Linked DNA regions of Acidisarcina polymorpha. The protein of the gene in region 2 binds, or shares a complex with, the protein of the main gene of each other region. Links are inferred from orthologs where the notes say so. Each region holds a gene or a part of one and is shown on either strand. Other genes may lie near its edges. The genes, in order: ACPOL_RS22075 and ACPOL_RS27745.

Region 1 (3,075 bases), 1.3 Mb from region 2 along the record:
GAAAACACTGCAAAAGAAATCTGCCGCGCGGCCTGAGCACTCAATACCTCAAGAACTTGCGACCGGCGCGGCAGGAAAGGTTGAAACTCCGGTGAATTGAAGATAAGTCGGATGACGCCTTAACGAAATCCCACGAAGGTTGTAGTTTCTGAATTTTCTTTGCCTTGTCCCAAATCGGAATGCCGCCACGGTAGCCGTTCGATGAAGCCCGCCCCTCGGGTCGTCCTCGTGTCAAGCTGAACTTTGGTTCTGCCACTGACATCGCCGGAGAAGGGCGTGGCAGTGTGCCGGAGTGACCACCAGTGGAGTCGAACCGGATGAATTACGTGACATCTCCGGATGGTGAAGGTGACCTAAGCTCCAGTCCTGCTAATACGACGCAGCACAGAATAGATAAAGCACCCGGGTGTTTATGATTTAGTAATCCGGAGGCACTTTATTGTCGTTCATGCTGAGACTCGCATCGGTCACGATGGCCCTCGCGCTCCTAGTTTCCGCCAACGCGTCGCCTGCAAGCGCGCAGCAGGAACTTACCCCCAAGCAAACCCAGATCGTGAAGACGGTGAATACGGTTTTCACCGCCGCGCAGGCCGATGATACGACGCTGTTCGATTCCGTCCTTGCACCTAACTTTTATATCTTTGACGGGGGAGCCCGATTCAACGGAGATTCCATTATGGCCTTCATCAAAGCCCAACATCGCGCGGGCAAGCGTTATGAATGGAGTATCACCGAACCGGACGTCCATATCAGCGGCAAAACCGCTTGGATTGCCTACATCAACAAGGGCAGGATTACCGATGCCTCAGGTACGATCGATCAGCAGTGGCTGGAGTCCGCATTCCTTGAGAAGCAGGCAGGCTCCTGGAAGATCGTCTTCATGCACAGCACTCGCGTCCCTATGGCGTCCCAGAAAGACCGTAAGCAATAATTCGATGTGCCGGAATGACGCAGAAACCGCTGAAGCGCAGGTGAAGTCCGCACTACCTGGAAGGAGTCTGCCGCTCAGCCTTGATCAGCGCACGCCACTTCAGCCCAACGTAGCCAAGATAGGCAAGTTGCAAGCCCCACGCGAAGCAATAGGCGGCAATCAGGTGATGATGACCGAGGGCCGACTCGTTATGATGGTCCCAGGGAAAGAGCGAGGCAAAGAGCAACGAGCGACTGATCACGAGGCAACCTCGACGTGTCGGGTCACCGGCGCCTCGAGCGACCGAAGGGCGGCGGCTTGGTCGAGTAGCTGCTGTCTCCGTTCTACAGCGTAACGGATGCTCACCACCAGCAGCGCCCAGGCCATCCATGCATAGATGTTCCAGGCGACAGCCGGCTTCATGCTTGGCGCGATGCCCGACCCGGGGCCGCCAAAAAAGACCGGAGCCGGATGCTGGGTGCGCCACCAACGAGTCGACATGTAGACGATCGGCACGTCGATATAGCCGAAGATGGCGAGCACCGCGGAGATCGTGCGCATCTGCGGCCCGGCGGCGAAGTTCCTCAACAGCAGATAACTGACGTAAATGAGCCAAAGAATGAGAGTGGTGGTAAGGCGCTCGTCCCACGTCCACCAGATCCCCCAGGCGTAGCGCGCCCAAAGCGAGCCGGTGACCAGGCCAACCAGGCAGAAGACAACGCCCATTTCGGCAGCCGAGACGGCCAACGCATCGGCGCGAAGGGACAACGCGGGCCGCTTATTTCGCGAAAGCAGATAGACGACTGAACCGATCAGGTTCGCGGCAAAGCAGAGCGACATCGCGATCCACGCCGGCAGGTGGTAATAGAAGATCCGTTGGACATTGAACATGGCTTCGTCAGCCGGTACCGTCATGGCGACGTGAAAGCCATAGCCGAGGAGACCGAGGGTGACGATTGCGAGTATCCAGCGAAAAATCTTCATGGTACTAGCCCAAGTTTAACGCACTCCTAAGCTTCAAAGTTGACTTCTCTCTTAGCGCTTTGCGGAGTCGACGATGAACCTCGAATCGGTGCTGGTCGTCCACTCAATTGCCACGTTGCTCGCCTGGAGGCAGAATTCGCGACTGGACTCCGTTCACAAATCCTTCTTGAGGAAGGTCGATCCGGGCTACACCTTCCCCGGTTTTGCTCTATCCTCTCCGGTTTTGCTCTACTATGGTCCGAGTGTGGGAGATATGCTGTTGCAGGCTTTGAAGTACGCGGTGATTGGTTTCGTGGTTCTCTACTTCGGCGATTGGGCGGTGCTGGGCTTGCGAATGGCTCGGCACTCGGGCCTCGGCTCAGTGACGGTAAGTCAATATCTGGCTACCCCGCTCAAGGGCAAGAAGCAAGAATACGACTACCTAGGATCTGCAGATCAGCCCTGCGTGAAGTCGATCTTTCCCCACAACGACGATCAGCCCTGTTGGTGGCTGGAGCGGCACAAGAATCAATGGCAGTAGGCCGAAGCATGGCCCGGGCAACTGCCGCGCTTCAGATGGCCTTGGAAAAGTGCTGGCGCCGCGCCTCCCACTCTTCGGTGGGAAACATCGACGGTCCGGCTTCAACCAGGCGTGGAAGCATGTTGAAGACCGAAACCGCAGTCCATCTCCGGCCTTCGCGGGTCCTATAGCCTTTCTCGTTCAGGTCGCTGGCCACGCTCGTGAAAGGGAAGTCTTGAACCAGCAGCTCCATCATGTGCATGAGAATGCGGTTCTCGTCCGGATCGATCTCCAGGCGCAGGCAGTCTTCGGAGATGCGAAGCCCGTAGGGAATGTCCTCGACCCGGCCGTCGATCGGGGCGTTGCCGGGCAACTCCCGGCGCCATTCGATCGACGCAATCTGCCAACCGGCGTCCGCGCGTTGGCGAAGCAGGTCATTGGTGAGCGGCCCGTTAAGAATGTCCCGGGTCTTTTCAAAGTACGCCATGGCAAACCCTCCAGAGACTGGTGTCGGATTCAGCAAACCGAAGGCCATTTTGAAACGGCTCTTGTCGTCAGCTAAGTTGCTGATGCTTCGTAGATATCCCGTTGAGCATCGTCTTCGCGGTGTCCAATAATCAGGAAAGGGTGTTCGCATTCGAACAGGAGTGCGACCGGACACCCGATGGACCCAACGTCTCCA
Region 2 (3,319 bases):
TCGCCTTTACCGTAAACCGCATTTCCCGCCACCAGCAGGTCGGCCCCGGCTTCGACGACCGAGGCGATGGTTTCGTGATCGACACCGCCATCGACCTCGATATGGAAGTTCAGCCGGTATTCTTCGCGAAGCTCCTTCAGCCGCCGGATTTTGTCCAAGGCGAAAGGAATAAACTTCTGTCCGCCGAAGCCTGGATTCACGCTCATGACCAGCACATGGTGAACCATGGGAAGCACGTCGATGAGGAAGTTGACGCGGGTCGCGGGGTTGATGACGACCGCCGGCTCCATGCCATGCTCGCGGATGTGCTCGAGGGTGCGATGCAGGTGCCGGCACGCCTCGTAATGCACGCTCACCCAATTGGCCCCGGCCTCGGCAAAGTCGGGAATAAATTGATCCGGATTCTCGATCATCAAGTGGCAATCCAGGGTGAGTTTGGTGGCCTTGCGAAGCGATTTCACGACCGGAGGGCCAAGCGTAATGTTGGGCACGAAATGGCCGTCCATCACGTCTACATGAATGATCTTGGCGCCACCCCGTTCGGCAGCGGCGACCTCATCGGCGAGATGGGCAAAGTCAGCAGAAAGAATGGAGGGAAGGACTTCAACCATGGCGTGACTCCTGGGGGAAGTTTATCAGTTGGATGCCGCGAGAAATCGGGAGCAGAGGATGGCGGGTCTCCCGATTCGACCCGGTTCGTGTCGCAATAATTTCCTGGCGCGTCACCGATGCGTCACGTTGCCTTAGTATGGCTGGTTCTTCCAGATCAACGGAATGTAGTAGACCTCAAGATAACGGGAGAGCAGGAACATCAGCACCGTTCCAGCCAAGGCCCAATAAAAGAGCTGGACCGGCAGAGTTCGCGTCACCGGGGGTTCCGATCGCTCGCTGATACTGAAAAGCAGTCCACTCGCGAAGCAGACACAGGCGCACATGGCCAGGGTTTCGACCGCTCCTGCCAGCCTATACTGCCAAGGGCTTCCTGGAACGAAGAAGGCGCTGCCAAGCAAGGCATAGATCGACACAATACTGAGGATCAGGGCGACGGCTTTGGCGAGTTCGCGGAACACGGTCAAGCCTCCCTCCGGGCAGAATTGCCGTCAGGGAACTTTCTGCCTCAAGTATAGAACTGGTGGGCGGCACTCTGAAAGGGGTTGGGCTCCGTGATTCCGCCGCATAGGCTGTCCTCCGCGGCTAGAGAGAACTCCATGGAGGCCCGTGCCCGGATCGTCCTCCGTCTCGGTCGCTACTCCGCCTGAATCACGGTTTCAAACAGCAGCAGTCCGACGGTCGTAAAGATCACGTCGTAGCCGGCGAGGAACTTGATCCAGAGCGTGGGGTCAGCTTCTCCAGTGAGGATGCCGGTGGTGGCCAGCACCATGGCGAGCAGCGCCGGAATGTAGATGGGGAAGAGAATGAGCGGAAGCAGCAGTTCGCGATTGCGGGTGCGGATCGAAAGTGCGGCAAAGAATGTCCCGTTCACGAGCAGCGCCCAGGTGCCGAGCGGCAGCACCAGGAGCAGCGGCCATGCGGGGCCGACCGAGCGCAGGTTGTAGAAGATGATGAACAAGGGCGCGAGCACCAGCTGAACGATGGTGACAAAAAAGAAGTTCACCAGGACTTTCGCCAGGAAGAGCGCCGAGGCGGGAGCCGGGGCCATGCGTTGGGCATCGAGGACGTTGTTGCGAATTTCGCGGGCCCAGGTCTGGTTAAGGGCGGTGACCGAGGCGAACATGGTGGCGACCGAGAGGATGCCGCCGGCGATCTGGCGGGAGACTTCTCGAGTCGGGTCGAAGGCCAGCGAGAACAGCACAACGATGATCAATGCGAAGAAGAGCATCGAGTTGATCGCGTCTTTCGAGCGCCACTCGATGCGGAGATCGCGGATGAGGTGGGTGAGAACGTAGGGGCGGTTCATTTGGAGAGGTCGGCGAGCTTGGTCGAGCCCAAGGACTCCGCGGCCCTGAGGTAGTCGGTGGGCGCGAGGATCAGTTGAACCCCGCGGGCCCCGGCGGAGACGGAGATTCGGTCGAAGAGTTCGAGGGTCTCGTCGATGATTACGGGGAAGGCCTTTTTCGCGCCAAAGACCGTCACTCCGCCGCGGACGTAGCCGGTCAGGGGAAGAACATCTTTGATCGGTGCCATTTCGGCCTTGCGCGTGCAGGCTGCCTGGGCGAGCTTTTTGAAGTCGAGTTCGACGTTCCCGGGAACGATGGCGAAGAGATGATCGCGTTCGTGGGTCGCGCAGAGCAGGGTCTTAAAAACCTGTTCCGGCGGCATGCCAATCTTGTGGGCGACGGCAACCGCGGAAAACTCCTCCTCGCCAAGTTCGTACTCGCGCAGTTCGTAGGCGATGCCGAGCGAATCAAGATAACGGGCGGCATTGGTCTTGGTTTTGGCTGGAGGTTTCAAACGGTCGCTCCGGCGGCTTGCTCGACCGCGATCACCGCTCCGGCCTGCATCGTAATGAATTCGTCGGCCAGGGGTGCGGCCAGTTCGCGCTGATGGGTAGTGAGGATGATGGTCTTGCCCTGGGAGCGGAGGTTGCTCAGCAGGTCGAGCATCTGCCTGGCGCTGGCTGCGTCCATATTCGAAAAGGGCTCATCGAGAAGCAGAAGCTCGGGCTGCGGCAGCAGGACTCTGGCCAGCGAAGCGCGTTGCCGCATGCCCTGCGAATACTGGCTGATGGGCCGAGCGAGCGCCGGGTCCAGGCCGGTTGCCTGCATCGCTGCTTTGGGCTCGAGGCAAGGCCGGGTGCGGTAGAGGCTGGCGAAGTAGCGCAGGTTTTCAAGCCCGGTGAGCTCGTCGTAGAGCATCGGTGCGTGGCTCATGTAGCCGATCCGGTCACGGCCATCGGATGGAGCGGCTCCGAAGACAAGGATTTCGCCAAAAGTCGGTCGAAGCAGGCCGGCGATGGTGCGGAGCAGCGTCGATTTGCCGGCGCCGTTTTCACCCAGAAGTAGAGAGCAGCGACCGGAATCAAAACCGATCGTGATTTGGCGGAGCGCGGCGAAGGTTCCGTAAAGACGGGAGACGCCGGTTAGCTGAACGATCTGGGGCTGGATGCCGGGCACTTCAAGGAGTATAGCGAGTCGGCAGAGCGGCCATCGTGGAACGCAGCGCCTTTCGCGAAAACTGTTCGCCTCAGCGACTGAGCGGAGCGGCCCCTAAAGACGCCGTCTTCGCTGCAGCGGGAGCGGGCGACATGCCTGGAGTCTCGCCTGGCTTGGGCGCATATTTCGAGGCGCATTTCGCTTGAAGCGCCGTGGCGTGGAAGACGCCGTCGCGGCCGTAGGTGCCGATGGCGAGCGCCTGGGCG

Evidence for each region.
Region 1: the proteins of ACPOL_RS27745 (region 2) and ACPOL_RS22075 are in contact, whole or in part, in a solved structure (PDB 8CE8), measured with the Escherichia coli proteins. The link is inferred for Acidisarcina polymorpha from one-to-one orthologs.

The regions. Positions count from the first base shown.
Region 1 is NZ_CP030840.1:5,198,923-5,201,997, forward strand. What follows is about bases 32-2,787. They hold ACPOL_RS22075 (cytochrome c biogenesis protein), read right to left. Parts: upstream 1,895-2,787; coding sequence 1,169-1,894; downstream 32-1,168. Other genes in these bases: ACPOL_RS22065 (nuclear transport factor 2 family protein), read left to right, coding at 449-931; ACPOL_RS22070 (hypothetical protein), read right to left, coding at 984-1,172; ACPOL_RS35035 (hypothetical protein), read left to right, coding at 1,968-2,414; ACPOL_RS22085 (recombinase family protein), read right to left, coding at 2,446-2,787. Also shown: more of ACPOL_RS22085, read right to left, coding at 2,788-2,880. UniProt on the Escherichia coli protein: Required for the export of heme to the periplasm for the biogenesis of c-type cytochromes.
Region 2 is NZ_CP030840.1:6,510,334-6,513,652, reverse strand. What follows is about bases 83-3,082. They hold ACPOL_RS27745 (heme exporter protein CcmB), read right to left. Parts: upstream 1,919-3,082; coding sequence 1,247-1,918; downstream 83-1,246. Other genes in these bases: ACPOL_RS27735 (ABC transporter ATP-binding protein), read right to left, coding at 2,409-3,074; ACPOL_RS27740 (aminoacyl-tRNA deacylase), read right to left, coding at 1,915-2,412; ACPOL_RS27750 (hypothetical protein), read right to left, coding at 744-1,076; rpe (ribulose-phosphate 3-epimerase), read right to left, coding at 83-611. Outside these bases: more of rpe, read right to left, coding at 1-82; ACPOL_RS27730 (cytochrome c maturation protein CcmE), read right to left, coding at 3,145-3,319. UniProt on the Escherichia coli protein: Required for the export of heme to the periplasm for the biogenesis of c-type cytochromes.